DNA from 2 places in the Gluconobacter sp. ESL1110 genome. Region 1 is predicted to be linked to the other one. Evidence: riboswitches for the same ligand, from Rfam matches in the RefSeq annotation. Region 1 holds a riboswitch; the other holds the start of a gene.
What was found. Region 1 has a riboswitch for cobalamin ahead of AC3B6F_RS10235 (CbtB domain-containing protein). Riboswitches for the same ligand answer to the same signal wherever they lie in the genome.
Positions count from the first base shown of each region.

Region 1 (10,065 bases):
GCGATAGCGGCAATCCGCTGATGCAGAAGACCCGCCTCATCCCGGAAACGCCGTGCCAGAGCATTGTCCGGAACAATTCCCAGCCCCACTTCATTGCCCACCAGAACGGTCTGATGCGCGCGCGCTGAGAGCGCGGAAAACAGGTCTTCTGTCGCTGCGCTTACATCTCTTTCATCCAGAACGAGATTGGTCAGCCAGAGTGTGAGGCAATCGACCAGAACAGGTTCCGGCCCTGCATTCCGAAGTACGTTCGCGATATCATAAGGTTCTTCGATCGTCTGCCATCCCAAAGCTCCACGACTGGCACGGTGTAAGGCGATCCTGGCGTGCATTTCTTCGTCGTAGGCACGACCGGTCGCCAGATAGATCCATGGCGCAGGCTGGCTAGTGACAAGGGCTTCAGCAACGCCACTTTTCCCGGATCGTGCTCCCCCCAGAACAAGCGATAATTGTCGCTGGCCTGTTGGGCCATCCGAATGCATCACGTCTTCTCCCGTCTCATTATCTTGCATGTGCCCGGATAACAGCACAAAAGACACCTCATGCCGACTGATGCTTTATTTTCCGTTCCAGACATTTCTTTCCCCAGCATGAAGGACCTCAGGACGGCCTGTCTGTCGCTACCTGAGCCAGATCGTGCCTGTAGAGACCGCATCAGGCAACGGGATGCCCTGCTGACCAAACCTCCCGGTAGCCTGGGGCGACTTGAAGAGCTTGCGCTCTGGCTTGGTGAATGGCAGGGCACGGACAGCCCTGTTCTGGATAAAGTCCAGATCACAATTTTCGCGGGCAATCATGGTGTTGTTCAGCGTGGCGTCTCGCCCTGGCCCTCGGACGTTACAAGCCAGATGGTTGCAAACTTTGAGCATGGCGGAGCCGCTATTAATCAACTTGCCCGTACTGCCGGAGCCGATCTGAACGTGGTTTGCCTTCAGAACCTGAAGGCAACGGAAGACCTTTCACAAACCGCAGCAATGACGGAAGAGGATTTTCTGTCTGCTGTTTCAGCCGGGTACAGAGCTGTGCCAAAGGACGCAGATTTGTTTTGCCCCGGTGAAATGGGAATTGGCAATACAACACCCGCCGCAGCTCTATGCGCGGCTCTTCTGGGCGGAACAGGCAAAGACTGGGCAGGTCGTGGGACGGGACTTAACGATGAAGGTCTCAAGCTGAAAGCAGCGGTCATTGATGAGGCCATCACGCTTCACAGGGGCACTCTGTGTGACCCATTAGAGGTCGCCCGCCGCCTTGGTGGATACGAGCTGGCAGCTATCATGGGAAGCGTTCTGGCCGCGCGTCATCATGGCATTCCCGTCGTGCTCGATGGATTTGTATGTACCGCGGCAATTCTTCCTCTTGTGAAGATAGCCCCGGAAGCACTTGATCATACACGTCTTTCCCATTGCTCCGCAGAAGCGGGGCACCGCAACCTGGCTGCATCTCTCATGCTGGAACCTCTTCTGGATTTCGGACTGAGACTGGGAGAAGCATCAGGATCAGGTCTGGCCATTCCGCTTCTGCGCGGCGCCATAGCCTGCCATAATGGCATGGCAACATTCGCGGAAGCTTCTGTTTCCCAGAAGTCCGCGCCCTCAACAGAATGAAACTCTGGCGAACCATTCGGGAAGATATTGCCTGTGGTGCAGGGTTATTGACGCGCCTTCCCTTGGGATGGCTGCGCGTCACGGGAGAGGAATGGTCCTTGTCCCGGTCGGTCTGGTGCTGGCCACTTATTGGCGCTTTTACAGGTGTTTTAACCGGCCTTGTTTTTCTGGGCCTATGCGCTGTTCATGTGCCGGTTACAGTCGCGGCAGTCTGGAGCATTGCAATACAGATCCTTCTGACAGGAGGCCTGCATGAAGATGGTTTGGCCGATATGGCTGATGGCTGTGGCGGCGGTTATACTGCAGAGCGACGACTGGAGATCATGCGTGATAGCAGGATTGGAAGTTACGGAGCATTGGCACTCGGGCTCTGCATTCTGATCCGTGTTACAGCACTTGCTGCATTACCAATTATTCTGGTCGTTCCTGCTCTTGCCCTGACAGGCGCCTTATCGAGAGCTGTGCTACCACTTCTGCCTCTTACTTTGCGTCCCGCTCGGGACAATGGCCTGGCACGGCAATTGGAGAGGTTGACGCGGGATCAGGTCCTAGGATGCCTGTTCTCGGCGTTTTGTGTCACGGTGCTCTCCGTTTCATGCCGTATCGCTGTATTAACGTGTCTACTGTCTCTGTGCGTCGCAGTGGTCTCAAGAGCTACGGCAAAGAGGTTTTTGAACGGATATACAGGTGATGTTCTAGGAGCCACAGCCAGCATCACGGAGTGTGTTATTCTGACAGCACTCGTTGCGACAGGAAACAGTTGACACGCCTGTATGGAAGATTACTTTGGTAACCAGAAAAGTAAGGGGAAATCGGTGTAAACCCGGTGCGGTCGCGCCACTGTAACGCATTTGCTATCGTAATGCGGAGTCAGACCTCCTTTTCCAAAGCAGTTTTCACCGCAGAACGCGCATTTTCCTTGCGGAGCCCAGCATGAGCCAGAGCCTCTCCTCACTTTCCAGCAGCGCCACAGCACCAATCGCTATTCCTGTCCGCGCTCTTGTGCCGTGGGCTGTTTTTACGGTCATACTGAGCCTGATACTGCTCTACTTCGTAGGCGCAGAACAGGGTGCAACATCCCTGATCTCAGGCCACGAAGTGCATGAATTCGTTCATGATGGCCGTCATTTGCTTGGCTTCCCCTGCCACTAACGGCAAGTCTCAAACATGGCTGGTCGCCTTCTGACCCGCGGCATGATGGCCGGGGTTGCTGCTGCTTTTCTCGCATTTCTGTTCGCTCGTATCTTTGGGGAGCCTCAGGTCAATCTGGCCATCGCTTTTGAAGGTGCTAAAGATCTTGCTTCTGGGGAGCTGCCCGAACCTGAACTGGTCAGCCGATCCGTACAGGCTTCCTTTGGACTTCTAACGGCTGCTGTCATGTACGGTGCAGCGTATGGTGGGATTTTCGCAACGATTTTCGCATTTGCCTACGGCCGCGTAGGGCGCTTTTCGCCACGCGCACTTTCAGCCCTGCTGGCAGCCGCTGCCTTCGTAATTTTTGTGCTTGTCCCGGATCTGAAATATCCTCCCAACCCTCCTGCCGTAGGTTTGCCCGAAACGATCACGCTCCGAACTGAAACCTATTTCGGGATGATCCTTCTTTCGCTCTGTGCAGCAACCGCCGCTTTCATGACCAGCCGACCTCTTGTCCGGCGCCTTGGTCAATGGAATGGAATACTCGTGACCATCGCAGTGTTCATCAGCCTTATCGTGGCAGCTCAAGCTGGAATGCCTGATATTGATGAAGTGCCTACGGATTTTCCTGCGACGGTTCTCTGGCGGTTTCGTGAAGCGGCGCTTGGAATGCAGGCCGTTCTGTGGATTACGCTCGGATTACTTTTTGGTCCGCTGGCCGCTCGCGTCCTTCAGAAACAAGTCGACTGAAAAGTTCGGAAAAGAAAAAACTGTGACAACTGCTGCATTTTCTGAAGATTTTCGGCTTGATCTTGAGCGTCTTTTTACCTGGCGGCGGGATGTCCGTCATTTCAGGCGTGAACCTGTTGCTCCTTCACTTCTTGATGATCTGCTTCAGGCGTCAACGCTCGCTCCTTCTGTAGGATTGAGCGAGCCGTGGCGCTTTGTTCTTGTAGAAGATCAAACCCGAAAATCAGCGGTTCGAAAAAGCTTCGAAACGTGCAATGCCCGCGCACTTGAAGGATATGACGGAGAACAGGCAGCTGGATATGCCAGCCTCAAACTGGCCGGGCTGGATGATGCTCCTCACCATGTTGCAGTTTTTTGCGAAACCACACCAGATCAGGGGCATGGCCTTGGACGCGCAACAATGCCCGAAACCACGACATGGTCTGCCGTCATGGCAATCCATACCTTCTGGCTTGCCGCAACAGCATCGGGGGTCGGGCTCGGATGGGTGTCAATTCTTGATCCTGAGACCGTTTCAACAATACTGAACGCTGAACCTAACTGGGATCTCGTAGCCTATCTCTGCGTGGGATACCCCACAGAACAGGCGAATACGCCTGAACTGGAACGCATGGGCTGGGAAAAACGGAATCCGGAACGTCGTCAGTGGATCAGACGCTAACGTAGTACAGTCGGCTGCTTCCCTGCGGCATGGAGGGCGCCAGAAGATCCGGTTGGTTTATTCCGCGGGCCAGACCGTCCAGCAGGCGTAATGGTCCACCATGAGAAATGACCAGCGCTGGTCGCGCTACCCGAAGCAGGTCTAACCAGAAGGACTGCACTCTCTCCTGAAGGCTTTTTCCGTTTTCTCCTCCGGGTGGAGAAAAACCCTCTGGATCGCTAGCCCAGTGGTCCAGAGCCTGACGCGGAATAGAAGCCCACTCCAGCCCCTCCCAACATCCAAAATACAGTTCTTGAAGACGATCATCCTGCAACACTGGCAAACCGCTTCGCTCTGCCATTTTTTGCGCGACAGCCAGACAACGCGAAGACGGCGATGTATAAATAACTGAGCTGCCAATTCCTTTGGCAAGCGTCAACAGGCCAGCCGCAACTGGCTCCCATCCTGCCACCAGTGTCATATCCTTTCGTCCGTAACAGACGCCTTCAGCCTCTGCGACCTGGGGATGACGTGAGAGAAGAACCGGGAATGTGGCAAGTTTCATGTGTGGAAACATGGGGGTGGCGCATGTTTTTCGTCAACCCGCCCTACAAGCAATTTTAGACCATTTCCGGAACGGCCGTGTGATGTGTAAAGTGCCTGTTATCTCATCAGACCTGCCTTCAAAACACACTGAGGACATGATGCACACATTGTCTTTCCGCCAGCGTTTACGGCTGGCCACCGGGTTAGCGGCTTTCGCTTCAACTTCTTTTTTAATTGGCCTTTCCACCGCGCAGGCAGCTCCCAACACCGGCGCCTCCGGCCCTATTGATCCCGCCCGGATGTCCGAAACAATGCGTGTGCTGTCGTCGGATGAGTTCGAGGGTCGTGCACCGGGTACGCCGGGAGAAGCCGTTACGGTCAAATGGCTGATCGAGCAGTATCAGAAGATCGGTCTTGAACCGGGTGGCGAGAACGGTGGCTGGACGCAGAACGTCCCGATGATCCGCACCCGCCCTGACCCCAAAGCCACAGCGACCGTCACCACGCGCGGCCATACTTTGGAACTGCACCAGCTTAAGGACGTGGCGCTCTCCACGTTGCAGCCCATCCAGCGCCTCCGTCTGTCCCATGTTCCGATGGTATTCGTCGGGTATGGTGTCACCGCTCCCGAGCGTCGCTGGAACGATTTCAAACAGGTTGACCTGCACGGAAAAATTGCGGTCTTTCTTGTCAACGATCCGGATTTTGACGCTGGACCAGAAGAGCCTGTAGCCGGACGTTTTGGCGGCAAGACCATGACCTATTATGGCCGCTGGACGTACAAGTTCGAGGAAGCAGCCCGTCGCGGTGCCGCAGGTGCGCTCATCATTCATGACACGCCGGGCGCATCCTATCCGTGGAGCACCGTTGTTGCGCCGCAGGGTGAGGAATATGACATCCTGCATGACGACAAGGATCTGAAGTCCGTTCCGCTGATTGGCTGGATCGAAGGCAATGCGGCCCATGCGCTCTTTGCCCAGGCCGGTCTGGATCTGAATCGTCTGCGTCGTCAGGCCCGTTCGCCAGACTTCCACCCGGTCAATATTCATGACACGACGTTCTCGCTTGATATGTCGGTCAAGGTGGATCATCTCCAGAGCCAGAACGTGATCGGCAAGATCACAGGTTCGACCTATCCGGATGAAACCGTCATGTTCGGTGCTCACTGGGATGCATTTGGCAAGAGCACCGATGCACAGGGTAACACCGTCATCCGCCGTGGCGCGATCGACGACGGTTCCGGCATTGCCGCTGTTCTTGAAATCGCGCGTGCTTTCAAAAACGGCCCGAAGCCAAAGCGCACTGTGAGCTTTGCGTCCTGGACGGGTGAAGAGCGTGGCCTACTGGGATCAAGCTGGTATGTGGCGCATCCGCTCGCCCCGCTGGACAAGACTGCCGCCAATCTGACGATGGATGTTCTTCAGATGGCGGGACCGGCTCATAATGCCTTCATCATCGGTGCGGGCCAGGACACGCTTCAAGATGACTTTGCTGCAGCAGCTCTGAAGCAGGGCCGTACAACGCAGCCGGAAGCCATGCCGGAGCGTGGCGCGTTCTATCGTGCAGACCACCTCCCCTTCGCTCGTGCAGGCGTACCCGTTCTCGCCGTTATGGACATGGCTGGGCCGTTTGATCTGCTCAATGGCGGAACAGCAGCAGGCAGCAAATGGTTGACGTCTTACATGGCTTGCTATCATCAGGCCTGTGATGCTTGGAGCGCCGACTGGGATGTGCGTGGCGCGGCGCAGGACGTCGAAGTCGTGCGTCAGGTTGGCTATAGCGCCGCCTTTTCGCATGACTGGCCGACCTGGAAGGGTGGTTCGGAGTTCCGCGCTATTCGTGAGAAGAGCGACGCCACCCGCTCGGTTCACTGAGCTATAAGATCCGAGCGGTTCATTCCATTCGGATCTTTTCAGGCAATATCCTGCCGGATCCAGTCCGTCACTGAATGATGGGCTGGTGTCCAGCCAAGTTCCCGCCTCGCTTTGTCAGCCCGGACACGGCTGTTGGAACTCAGGCCAAACACCGCAAGTTCACGTCCCCAGCGCTTGATCGCCTCGTCAGGGGCCCAATCCTGCGATGACCCAAGACCTAAAGCGGCACCAATCGCATCCGTAATCTCGCGGAATGAAGCTTCGCCGTTTTCAACAAAGTAGAAGCTGCCAGCTGGCGCTTTCGTCAGAGCCAGTTCGTATAACGCGGCAACGTCTGCAATATGGACGTTTGACCAGCGATTGAGACCACGGCCGATATGTCGGCTGATGCCGCTTTCCCGGGCCTGCGCCACGAGAGGCGGAATCTGAACACTTCGCGAAACTGGCCCCAGATGGCGTCCGTAGATCATGGTGTTGCACAGAACCACTGAGCGGACATCAGGTGCGGCATTCCGAATGAGAGTATCGATTGCGATACGCGCGACCTTATCTGGCGCCGGAGCTACAGGGGTTTCTTCCGTAAAAATCGCATCGGACGGTTCACCAAGAGCTTCGTCTCCGACCAAGGAGCTGCCACTTGTATGCAAAAACGGCTTTCCGCTGCCTTCGAGCCCCTTCAAGAGCGCTTCAACTGCACCACGGTGATCACTGTCGGCTGCATTGATCACGGCATCTGAATTCTGTGCCTCGGCCATCAGAAGGTCGTTCTCATCGAGGGTGCCTACAACGGGTTCGATGCCAAAAGATCGAAGTTCTCCCGCGCGGGATTCATTGCGGATCAGGCCTCGGATCTGATGGCCTTTTGCGGCGAGATGGGCTGCGACGGAACCCCCGATATAGCCACTTGCGCCGGTGATGAAGATTTTCATCTGTTTTGCCTCTGCTTCAGTAAAGCTGGAACGTGAGGGGAAGATGATCTTTTCTTTGAGACTTGATAATTCCCTCAGATTGCACAAAACCTATGAAAGGAATTCATAGGTGGCGTTGTATGGATAATCGCGTCGGCGAAATGCAGGTTTTCGTGCGCGTTGTGGAAAGTGGCAGTTTTTCAGAGGCAGCGCGTCTTCTGAGAATGACGCCTTCGACGGTCAGCAAGCTGATTGCACGCATCGAGGCACGTCTGGGATTGCGTCTGATTGAACGATCCACACGTCGCCTTTCCGTGACACAGGAAGGGCAAGCTTATTACGCACGGGCCACAGCCCTGATTGCGGACCTTGATGACATTGAACGCAGTCTAACGACCGGCAACATGCAGCCACAGGGTACGGTTCGGGTGAATGCTTCGGTTGCATTCGGAACGCTTGGGCTTGAACCCCTTCTGCCTGCTTTCTGGGAGACTTACCCGGATATTGTGATTGACCTCTCCCTGTCAGACGAAATGACCGACCTTTATCTGGATCGAACGGATGTTGCGTTCCGGGTAGGGCGTTTGCAGGATTCAGGATTGACCGCCCGGCATCTTGGATCTGCTCCGCGCAAGATCGTGGCCTCTTCTGCCTATCTGGCCCGATATGGAACGCCTCAGACTGCCAGAGATCTGAGCCATCACCGGTGTCTGGGTTTCAATTTCCAACGATCAGCGCCTGTCTGGCCTCTTCATGAAAAAGGTAGATTGGTTGATCGGCTAGTGCGTGGGCCGCTTCTGGCCAACAACGGGGAAACCGTACGGAGGCTGGCCGTTCAGGGTGCGGGATTGGCACGGTTAGGCGAATATCATGTGCGGAATGATATTCAGGCAGGGCGGCTGATCGAAGTGTTAGCGGATGCAGGCGTGCAGGATGAGGAAGACATTCATGCGCTCTATCCGGGAGGCCGTCAGAGCCCACCCCGAGTGAGAGCCTTTCTGAATTTCATGGTCCCTCGCCTTCAGGATTATCTGGCGGTGTCCTGAATGTCAGGATTTTTCGCTTTTAACGGACGGGCAGCCCAGAATGTGGCGAGAACAGACCCTGACACGTTGTGCCATACCGAGAACACAGCTCCCGGAAGAGCTGCCACGGGCGAGAAATACAGTCGGCCTAGTGTGGCTGCGAGAGCGGAATTCTGCATCCCGACTTCAAGAGCCAGTGTTCGGCAAACGGACTCATCAAAGCCTAGAAGCCGTCCTCCCCAATACCCTCCCGCAAGCCCGATAGCGTTATGCAGAACGACGCCCAACATAAGGAGCGGACCAGCCTGAGCAAGGGAAGGCCCTGCTCCAGCCACTACACAGCCAATAATCAGCAGGATGGACACCATGGCGATGGGTGGAAGAGCAGCCTCAACGCGCTTCACCATGCGCTGGCAGAGTGTATTGACCACAACACCCGCCAGAACAGGCAACGCCACCATCGTAATGATACTGCGGAACAGGCCCCAGCTATCAACGGACACTCCCGCCGAGACATAAAGACGGGTGAGCAAGGGGGTCGCAAAAATCCCGACCAGGGTGGAGAGCGCGCTGATACTGACAGACAGGGCGACATCCCCTTTGGACAGGAAGATCATGACGTTAGACGCAGTGCCGCTAGAAACGCACCCAACGAGGATCATGCCCGTCGCCAGTGCAGGTGGCATTCCAAGCAGATGCGCAATACCCCAGGCGGCGAGAGGCATCACCAGATAATGAAGGCCCACCCCCGCCAGAACGGGATAGGGGCGGCGCGCGATCCGGGAGAAATCCTGAACCGTAAGGGAAACGCCCATCGTGAACATGATGAATGCCAGAAGTGGCGTGATGATGGGCAGAAGCTTCAGGAATGGTGCAGGAAATACAACAGCACCGACCGTCACCAGAATGGCCCAGACAGGGAAAAGGCGTGTCATCATCTAACGGGACGTCTCCATTCTCGCGCAGTGGGCTTCCTCATACTGGCATCGGGGAGATTTTAACACATGCCAAGATGGAGAGGTCCGGCAATCTCACTTCCACCCTTTCCTGTCCTAACCGAGTATGCAACGTTCAGATCACCATTGAAACACAGCGTCATACGCCGTTTTCGCTATTCCTTTTACCGATCAAGGACAGACTTCATGATGCGTCGCCTTTTGGCTCTTAGTACACTTCTTGCCGGCCTGCCCTATGCGATGGCTCATGCCGAGGGCACTTTCTCGTTCCAGCAGACGCCAGGAGAACTTCCAAAGACAGTTGCTCCGGAAACCTACGTCATTGATCTTGAAACTGATCCTGAGCACCTGACCCTCAAAGGGCAGGAAACCATTGACGTGAACGTCCTGACCGATACGCAGGATATTGTCCTCAATCAGGCTGGCCTGAAACTCTCGGCAGCCATTCTGGATGGCACGCGTCACGCCATCATCAAGCAGGATGATGCCGCACAGACAGCGACCCTCCATTTCGAGCAGGTGGTCCCTAAAGGCCCCCATACGCTCGCCATCAGTTATACGGGACCGATCCTCAAAACACCGAACGGCCTGTATATCAACGACTACACCTCAGCCAAAGGCGAGAAGC
Region 1 covers NZ_JBYLUK010000008.1:343,935-353,999, forward strand. The annotation lists gene cobU (bifunctional adenosylcobinamide kinase/adenosylcobinamide-phosphate guanylyltransferase) at 1-482, opposite strand, end outside; gene cobT (nicotinate-nucleotide--dimethylbenzimidazole phosphoribosyltransferase) at 543-1,604, shown strand; gene cobS (adenosylcobinamide-GDP ribazoletransferase) at 1,601-2,368, shown strand; cobalamin riboswitch at 2,366-2,504, shown strand; gene AC3B6F_RS10235 (CbtB domain-containing protein) at 2,538-2,756, shown strand; gene AC3B6F_RS10240 (CbtA family protein) at 2,772-3,488, shown strand; gene bluB (5,6-dimethylbenzimidazole synthase) at 3,511-4,149, shown strand; gene AC3B6F_RS10250 (histidine phosphatase family protein) at 4,139-4,693, opposite strand; gene AC3B6F_RS10255 (M20/M25/M40 family metallo-hydrolase) at 4,830-6,548, shown strand; gene AC3B6F_RS10260 (NAD-dependent epimerase/dehydratase family protein) at 6,587-7,477, opposite strand; gene AC3B6F_RS10265 (LysR substrate-binding domain-containing protein) at 7,597-8,502, shown strand; gene panS (ketopantoate/pantoate/pantothenate transporter PanS) at 8,484-9,419, opposite strand; gene AC3B6F_RS10275 (M1 family metallopeptidase) at 9,624-10,065, shown strand, end outside.

Region 2 (10,065 bases), on a different contig from region 1:
GATGCCGTGGCCTGGGTCGAGGGACGGATTGCGACGGATGCCATCACCGAAGGCGATGACATCATGGTCTGGCGGGATGCGGCCGTGCTCTATCCTGCGTATCAGGCGATGCTGCGCGAAAGCAATCGCGCGGATTTTGCAGACCTGCTGCTGTGGCCTACCGTGACCATGCTCCGCGACGAACGCTACAGACGGGACTGGGCGGATCGGTTTGACTGCGTGCTGGCCGATGAGTTCCAGGACGTCAATCGCCTCCAGTTTCTTTGGCTGAAATGCCTGTCCAAAGACCACAACGAGCTCTTCGTTGTCGGCGACGATGCGCAGTCGATTTACGGCTGGCGTGGGGCCAATGTCCGGATTATCCGAAGCTTTCTCAAGGAGTTTCCGACCGGACGCATGATTGCCCTGGAGCAGAACTTCCGCTCGACCGGTCATATCCTGTCAGCGGCCAACGCAGTCATTTCTCACGACACCAACCGGCTGGAGAAAACACTGTATACCGCGTCCGGAGATGGGGAGCCAGTGGATATTCTGCGGCATACCGGCAGTCAGGACGAGGCCTCCGGGATTGCTGCCGAGATCGGACGTCGTGCCCTGGAAGGCGTGCCTTACGAGGAGATGGCGGTGCTCTATCGCTTCAACCATCTCTCCCGGCTGCTGGAAGAGTCTCTGCTGCGCGCAAGGATCCCTTACGAGCTGGTCAATGATACCGCCTTCTGGCAGCGCGGCGTGGTCAAGGACGCGCTGGCCTTCCTGCGTCTGACATGTTTTCCGTATGAGCGGCAGTCAGACGAGGCCTTCCGTCGGATCGTCAATCAGCCCGCCCGGGGGATCGGGGCCAAAGCCATGGCGACATTCGAGCAGGTCGCGGATGACGAGGCGATCTCGCTGTACGAGGCAGCGGAGCGCACGGTGCAGGGGCGCACTGGCAAAGCTGCTGACAAGCTGCGCGGCTTCCTGGACGTGATCCTGAAAGGTGCCCGCAGTGACGAGCCCAGTCTGGGAGAGCGTCTGAGGGTTCTCGTAGAAGAGAGCGGGTATCTCGCGATGCACCAGGCGGCCGGGGAAGACGGACGCACGGCGCTGGAAAACCTGCACGAGCTTCTGTCACTCGCAAATGAGTTCAGCTCGGTAGAGGAACTGTTTGACCATGCGGCCCTTGGTTCGGAAAGCTGCGACGATGACAGTGTCGGTCGGGTCAAGCTGATGACCATCCATGGCTCAAAGGGCCTGGAGTTCGGGCATGTCTTTCTGATCGGCTGGGAAGATACGCTGTTTCCGTCGCGCACGAACATCGACCCGGCTGAAGAACGCCGACTGGCCTATGTCGCACTCACCCGCGGCCGCCAGCGCGTCAGTGTGTCCTGGTGCGAGTTTCGTCGGGGCGAGCAGGCCAATCCGAGCTGCTTCATCGACGAGATCCCGCTCCAGGCGCGGCGGGATGGTTGGGGGCGCAATCTCAGGCGCCGTCCCGCGTTCCAACGGGGAACGGTTTTCAATCGGCAGGCCCAGAGAGAGGCGATGGGGTTCTGACCACTCACGTGCTGCGACTGACTTGGGGGGAAAGCGGTCCGGCCGCTTTGGAGCGCCCGGACAATATTTCCAGCCGTTCGCTCGACAAGCTGTGACAGCTACGCCCCCCCATTGCCGAAATTAAGAGCTGTCGCTTGGCTTCTCTGAAGCGGACATCGAATGTAGTGCTCACATCTGGGCGGGCAGCACAGACGCCGCCTTGCGCTCGCTATATCTGTCCACGAGATATTCAGCCCTATCGCGCAACAGCCAGGTGAGGCGCACCAACTCCTCCATGACATCAACCACGCGGTCGTAGAGGGGGCCGGGGAGCATCCTCCCTTCGTCGTCAAACTGCTTATAGGCCATGGGGACGCTAGATTGATTGGGGATGGTGAACATCCTCATCCACCGGCCAAGAAGACGCAGCGTATTGACCGCGTTGAAGCTCTGGGAGCCGCCCGACACCTGCATCACCGCCAATGTGCGCCCTTGGGTCGGACGGAGCGATCCGACCTCGAGCGGCAGCCAGTCGATCTGGTTCTTGAAGACACTCGTGATGGCACCGTGCCGCTCGGGGCTGCACCAGACCTGCCCCTCAGACCAAAGCGACAGTTCTCGTAACTCGACGACCTTGGGATGCGTGGCTGGCACGCTGTCGGTGACTGGCAAATCGCGCGGATCAAAGATTCTGGTATCGGCACCCATAGCCTGAAGCAGACGCGCGGCCTCCTCGGTCAGCAGCCGGCTGAACGAACGCTCGCGAAGCGAGCCATAAAGCAGCAGGATGCGCGGTGCATGTGTCGCCCGTTCGCCCGGTTCCAGCCTGTTCAGATCGAGCGGTTGCACGATCCGCGCATCGGCCTGCGGGCACCCTTCAAGGGTGATTGATTCTTGCACGCCGGCTGTCATGCCACGGGCTCCTTCTCTGGTGCGTTGCGGTCACCGCCGCCCAGTGGGGCCTGCAAGTAGACTGTATCGAGCCACTGTCCGAACTTGCGCCCGACGGCCCGCATGCAACCGGCATGTTCAAATCCTAGCTGTGCGTGGAGCGCAACCGAGCTCGGTTCTCCTCCTCCCACGACCGCGATCATCTGGCGAAATCCCGATGCTTGTGCCTCGACAAGAAGCTCCGCCAGAAGTGCTTTACCGACGCCTTGCCTGAGATGGTTGTGATGAACGTAGATCGAGTTCTCGCACGCGAAGCTGTAGGCGGGGCGATCGCGAAATTGAGTTGCATATGCATAACCGACCACCTGGCTATCTTTTATCGCGATCAGAAACGGCCATTGGCGCGAGTGAACGGATTGGATCTTCTGGATTGTCTCAGCAAGCGTGCGAGGTTCGTAATCGAAACTCGCCGTGCCGTGCCGAACATGATGACCATAAATGTCAGTGATGGCCTCTGCGTCGTCGATCGTGGCGGGACGGATTTCCAAGGTAGGCATGGTCAAAGTCCTTCTGAACAATCAAGACGCGCCAAGGCGGGGAAGCCACAGGGCCAGCGCCGTCAGAGTAAGCAGCAACACAGGTGGCGTTATTAACAGTCCGACCCGCATATATTGCCCCCAAGAGATGCGGATGCCTTTGGTGGCGAGGACGTGCAGCCAGAGCAAGGTCGCAAGACTTCCGATCGGCGTGAATTTCGGCCCGAGATCACAGCCGATGATGTTGGCGTAAGCCATGAGGTCACGCGTGCCCGCCGGCAACCGCTGCGCCTGGTCGATAGACAGGGCTCCGATCAGGACACCCGGCATGTTGTTCATGATCGACGACAGGATGGCCGCCCCAAATCCGGTCGCGACAGCGGCAGGCCAAGCACCGTATGCGGCGAGTTCGGTCAATGCCGAAGCGAGATAGCCCGTCAGGCCCGCATTACGAAGACCGTAGACCACAAGATACATGCCAAGACTGAAGACGACGATCTGCCAGGGCGCACCACGAAGTACTTTGGACAGCGAGATGACATGACCACGACCATCGCGATGCCACCGCCCTGCGATCGCCAACAGTACCAGCGCTGCGGTGGCGGTGACCGCCGACACAGGGATCCCGAACGTCGGCAGGAGGAAGTAGGCTCCAAGAAGGACGCCCAGCAACGGGAATGCCGCGCGGAACACTGCGTGGTCACGGATGACCGACGCGGGGGATTCCAAGGTGGTTACGTCGTATTCACAAGGCACGATCCGGCCAAAGGTGAGCCACAGCACGGCGAGCGTGGCACCGAGAGAGACAAGATCCACTGGCACCATGACGCTCGCGTAGTGACCGAAATGGATGCCGAAGAAGTTCGCACTCACAATGTTGACGAGGTTGGAGATCACCAGCGGCAGGCTCGTCGTGTCGGCGACGAAGCCTGTGCCCACGATGAATGCAAGCGCCGCTGCGGGCGGAAAATCGAGCCGGGCGAGAATGGCAACGACGATCGGCGTCAGCAGCAGGGCCGCACCGTCATTAGCGAACACTGCGGCGATCACGCCACCCAGCATCACGATGAGCGGGAATAATCTGCGGCCGTTGCCACCGCCCCATCGAGCGACATGCAGCGCAGTCCAATGAAAAAATCCCGCCTCGTCGAGCAGCAGCGAAATAATGATGAGGGCGACGAAGGTGAAGGTCGCGTCCCAGACGATGGGCCAAACCGTTGGGATGTCGTGCAAGTGGATGACGCCGAGCGCGAGCGCCACTGCTGCACCTCCCATGGCACTCCACCCGATGCTGAGCCCGCGCGGCTGCCAAATGACGAAGACGAGGGTGACGAGGAAAATGGCGAAAGCCAGCATTTGGAATCTCAGTTCTGCGCGTGCCGCCGCAGGCGCGAATGATCGCGCCGAGCGGAATGCGTCTCAGGAAAGGGCGGCCCTTCCGGCCGATCAGATCACGCGATGACCCTGGGCATCGATGACCCGTTCGCCGTCTTCCTTAGTGAAGGCGCCGCCCTGAGGTGTCGGAAGAATGTCGAGTACCGCCTCCGACGGGCGACATAGCTTCACGCCGAGGGGTGTCACAACGAGCGGCCGGTTGATCAGGATCGGATGCGCCATCATCGCATCCACCAACTGTCCATCCGACAGCGATGGATCTTCGAGACCCAAATCTGCAAGTGGCGTGCCTTTTTCGCGTAAAAGCTGCTTCGGCGTGAGACCGGCGCGGACGATGAGCTGCAGCAGCAACGAACGTGCCGGCGGTGTCTTCAGATACTCGACGATGTGCGGTTCAATACCTGCATTACGGATCATCGCCAGCGTATTGCGCGATGTGCCGCATTCCGGGTTGTGGTAGATCACGACATCGACCGGATGGTCTTCGCTCAACAGCATGGCATCAGTTCCGCAATCAGTGGGGCAGACAACTCTTTGCGTCCCGCGCAGCAGTCTTTGACGAGAAATAATGTAAGCTCGCGCAGGGTATCGAGGTTAGCGCGATAGACAATCAGGCGGCTCTGGCGTTCCGATTTCACAAGTCCGGCGCGGGCAAGGGACGTCAAGTGCACAGACATGGTGTTCTGCGGCACGTTGAGCCGGCGGGCGATTTCACCCGCAGGCAGACCGTCCGGCTCGTGGCGCACGAGCAGGCGGAAAGCATCGAGGCGCGTGTCCTGCGCGAGCGACCCCAGAGAGGCAATGGCGTCGATTTTTTCCATATATCCAGAATGACGGATATAAAGATCGAACGCAATCGCTTTTTGATCGAATTATTAGTCCGCTTTTCCAGCGAGACATCCGACAGCAGACACTCCGGTATCTGACAAACTGAGCCACAAGACACCGTGCTGCTGATGTCCGCTGTCGGGAAAGCTATTCGTTCGCGTGTATGGCCGACATGAGGCGGAATCAGCCTGTCTGCTTGTCACGCGCTAAGCGGACTTACCAGTTTCGCCTACATCCCAGACATTTTCTCCGCAGGTAAACTATTCCGCAAGCAGACGTCGCGCGAGCATACGGAATCACTGGAAACTATTCGTAAGCGCCTACGATCATGCATGGGAGCGGAGTAAATGATCTTGATTACAAAAACTCGCAAATCAAAAACCGTACTGCACCGAAAATCGTGCGGAGATTGGCTCCAGAGGGTGACCCGTCGCTCCGGATTGTATCGCTGAAGTAGGTGTCAGCCGATAATCATAGGCATATTGCGCGGCGTAGGCGTGTGTGTTGAAGGTATTAAAAATGCTTGCTTCCAGTTTGAGGGTTTTTGTGAATCGATACCCGATGTTCAGATTAACTTCCTGATACCCTTTCGAACGCAGGCTGTTATCTTCAACCAGTGGATAGCCACCAAGCCATCGAACCTGCAGGCCACCATACCAAGGCCCACGATCCGCAATAATACCGAAAGACCACACAAAGCTGGGCGCATTCGTTACATAAGGACCGTCAATTCCGTAATCGGCCAGGTTTTTTGCCTGATAGCGTGCCTTCGCAATAGACAGGTCAGTATTGAACTCAAGCCAGGTAAACGGATTGTATTGCGCGGAAAATTCAACCCCTTGTCGCCGGCTGGCTGGACCGGGGGACGTCACACCCGCATCTCCGTCGTAACTGAGTTCAGAGTCGAAATCGATGATGAAGGCTGCCGCCTGCACATTCAGATGACGGAGCGGTGTTGTTCTCACTCCGACTTCTCCACTGACAGCAGATGTCATGAGCGGCACCTTGACCGAGCCCTTGGTAAACTCATCCGAAGCATAGGATCCGGACACGGACCGGAAGTCATTGGAATGAAAACCCCGTCCTCCGCTCAGATAAAACTCGGTTTTCTTCCATGGACCAAAAATCAGGCTTCCCTTGGGCTGAAAAAGCCACTGGTGTTTTCGCGTCAGACTGCCATCCACCAGATTACTGTCCGTGCCGCCCTGATAATCTTCACGCAGACCAATGACCATCCTGAACCACGGCAGCCAATGCGTCGTGTTCTGGATGAACAGGCCTGCCGAACCCAGATTGATGTCATCGGCATTACAGAGATAGGGAGCCGTTGCTTCCAGACTGGACGGACAGGATGACAGTGTCACGCGTTGCCGCGTATGTCGCCGATCCACATAGAGAAAGTCATACCGGCCCTGTACACCAATCTGCGTGTCTGTCCTTACCCGTCCGATCCGATCCTGCCGGGAGTAAACGCTGCTGCCACCAACGGTTGTGCGGTTTTCATCCTGCTGCTGCTGATCGCCATTCACCGGATCATCCAGATAATGTGTGAAATTATTCCACAATGTCAGACGGTCATGCGAGACAAACGCGCTCGTCACCCATTTCCAGGCGTCATCGGCCAGACGATAATGACCCGACAGGCTATATCTTTCTGAAAACCCTCCATCCGTCGGATCAAGAGAACCATATCGACTGATCAGCCCTTCACTATAGGCGGCTAAAGGCTGATCGTTCGTGGCGCGCCATTGCCCACGATAAAACATGCCCGTGACATCAAAGCCGTTGAGTGTATCGCCATGCGTATAATGAGTGGCCGCCTTAATGCTTCTGGCATTGTCAGGATATTTCCATGGCCCATCCGTATGAGAGAGACTGAAAGCGTTGATCCAGCGATCGCCATTCGCAAGATGCGTTGTTCCTCCCAAATAGGCGCGATAATCTCCCAGTGTCCCGGCACTCAGGGCAAGCTGTCGAGGCACATCATCCGCGAGCTTCATATGATCTGACCCAGCGACGCCGAAATCCCCTACATCCGCATGGAATGGTCCTTTGGTATAATCCACGCCTGACAGCAGTTCGGGAATGAGGAAGTTGAGGTCTGTATAACCCTGACCATGCGCATTGCTGACGCCGTTGATTGGCATGTCATCAACGAAGGTGGCGAGATCCGTACCATGATCGAGGTTGAAGCCACGCAGAAGGAACTGGTTGGCTTTTCCTTCTCCGGAATGAGACGTTACCACCAGGCCCGGAACAGCTTCCAATATCTGCCCTACGCGGTAAGCCGGACGGAGTTGGATCTCCCGGGCGGTAATGGATCCTTCGCTCGCCGTCTCCGCTCTCCCCAGAAGGTTTCTGCGGGAAGCCGTGACGTTAATCTGTTCAGGCGCAGCCGTCAGAGGCCGGGTGGACACAGGTTTCGGGTCGCTCGTCTTCTCGCTTTTTTTAACTGACGAGGCTTCTGGGGCTGTCGCAAGTGCAGCGTCTGGAACGAGGGAGACGCTGGCCAGAACGCACGAGAGACATAGTCGAGAAATGGGTGAACGCGCGTAGGACACCAGCATTCGAAAATGAAACAGATTTCCTGGTCCATTTTTCGTCTTTGAAAACAGTACAGTCATATGAGCCCTGCTCATTATGACAGGAGCAGGACAAGTGCCTGCACGCCCGATTTTTCAGAGAAAACCAGAATGCCAGACACTGCCGTCCCGGACACCCCGCCGGTGGTTGAAAACACGCATGGCAGGTCTCCTGACTCATGGGTCAACGCAGCCAATCTGTCTTCCCGGAGAGGGGTCTCTCCAGTGACATACAGGCGATTGGCAACTCGCCATTTACAGTTGCGGGGGCAGCGTCGGCATCACACCGACTTCCCTCTTAGCTCCATTCCACCTGCTGGCAGAACAAAGAACCATACGAAAATACCAAAACTGTAACGACCTTGTCGTGTCAATCCTGATATTGAATATTGGAACTTTTAAAGCTTCCGAATACTCTTCTCCCGAAATAGATCAAGCCTCTATGGTACGATTTTTCGAAATCGCAGCAAATTCTATAAAATGCCTAAGGTAATGAATGTCGTCGTCTGCTTCACGACGGCCGAGAAAGATTTGCTTCGCAATCCCGTTTTTACCCAGCCTAATCGCATGAAGGCCATAACGGGACGCATGTTCTTCTACCAGCCAGCGAGGGAGAGCTGTAACACCTCGACCGTGTGCAACCATAACCAGCATAATATCGGTCGTTTCAATCTGCTTCTGCTGACGGGGCGCGACACCCGCGGGCTGCAGAAACTGCGTGTAGATATCCAAACGCTCCGAAGGCACAGGATAGGTAATCAGTGTTTCCCCGGACAACTGCTCAGGCGTAATTGACGTCGCACCGTAAAGTCTGTGACCGCGGCCGACGACAAGCACAAGTTCGTAATCAAACACTGGCGTGAAAGTAAGACCCGGTTTGTAAAGCGGGTCCGGGGTCACAAGAATATCGATCTCGCTGCTCAGTAAGGCTCCGATCCCACCAAACTGAAATTTCTGCCGGACGTCGACATCCACCTTAGGCCATCTCTCAAGATAGGGCGAGACGACGTTCAGGAGCCACTGGTAACAGGGATGGCACTCCATTCCGATGCGCAATATGCCTCGTTCGCCATTGGCGAACTGCTCCAGTCTTTCTTCTGCAAGAGAAAACTGCGGAAGAAGACGATTTGCCAGGGCCAGAAGCCATTGTCCTGCCTGTGTCAGAACCAGAGAACGCCCCTCACGGCGCCAGATCTTTACACCAAGCTGGACTTCAATCTTGCGAACAGCATGGCTGAGAGCGGGCTGTGTCAGGTTTAACCGAACCCCCGCCGCTGTCAGGGACCCTTCCTGTGCAACAGCCTGCACGATCATCAGGTGGTTACGTTCCAGAATAGCCATATGTCCCGATCCATGATTCGGTTTTATTTAATCATGGATTGATATCATTTCTCTTCATAAGACAAAACTCTCTGCCAGAGAGTTGCGCCTACATCCGGGGCGATCTGGAAGCATTTGGCTGAGCAGAGAGACCGCAGGTCTTTGCCCAGCCATTCGTTATCTCAGATCATCAGGCCGCAGAGGCTGTACCCATTAGATCGAGAGTTCGTTGCGCAGAATATCGGCTCCGGCGCCGAGAGCATTCAGCTTTGCCCTGGCGACATGACGGGGCAAAGGCGCCATACCACAATTGGTGGAAGGATAGAGCTTATCCGCATCCACAAACTGCAGAGCCTTGCGAAGCGTATTGGCCACGTCTTCAGGGGTTTCAATGATGTTGGTCGCCACATCAATCGCCCCGATCATGACCTTTTTACCCCGGATCAGTTCGATCAGATCCATCGGAACACGCGAGTTCTGACACTCCAGAGAGACCAGATCGAGAGTGGATTTCTGCAACTTCGGGAAAATTTCCTCATACTGCCGCCACTCGGCACCCAGACTGTTTTTCCAGTCGATATTGGCCTTGATGCCATACCCGTAGCAGATGTGAACTGCTGTTTCGCATTTGAGCCCTTCGACGGCTCGTTCCAAAGCCGCAACTCCCCAGTCATTGACTTCGTCGAAGAAGACATTGAATGCCGGTTCATCGAACTGGATGATGTCAACCCCGGCTGCCTCCAGTTCTCTGGCTTCCTGATTGAGAATGCTGGCGAATTCCCAGGCCAGCTTCTCTCGGCTTCTGTAATGGCCGTCATGAAGCGTATCGATCATGGTCATTGGCCCCGGGAGGGTCCACTTGATCGGCTTTTTCGTCAGCGTTCTGAGAAACTTCGCATCTTCAACAAAGACTGGTTTTTCACGCCCCACAGCGCCGACGACAGAAGGCACACTCGCCTCATACCGGTTACGGATCTTGACCGTCTGGCGGTTTTCGAAAT
Region 2 covers NZ_JBYLUK010000009.1:21,103-31,167, forward strand. The annotation lists gene AC3B6F_RS11975 (ATP-dependent helicase) at 1-1,533, shown strand, start outside; gene arsH (arsenical resistance protein ArsH) at 1,702-2,424, opposite strand; gene AC3B6F_RS11985 (GNAT family N-acetyltransferase) at 2,421-2,960, opposite strand; gene AC3B6F_RS11990 (arsenic transporter) at 2,982-4,295, opposite strand; gene arsC (arsenate reductase (glutaredoxin)) at 4,386-4,832, opposite strand; gene AC3B6F_RS12000 (ArsR/SmtB family transcription factor) at 4,823-5,155, opposite strand; gene AC3B6F_RS12005 (TonB-dependent receptor) at 5,537-7,579, opposite strand; cobalamin riboswitch at 7,890-8,096, opposite strand; gene AC3B6F_RS12010 (LysR family transcriptional regulator) at 8,177-9,085, opposite strand; gene AC3B6F_RS12015 (methionine synthase) at 9,278-10,065, opposite strand, start outside.
Region 2: another riboswitch for cobalamin. It lies ahead of AC3B6F_RS12005 (TonB-dependent receptor); the one in region 1 lies ahead of AC3B6F_RS10235 (CbtB domain-containing protein).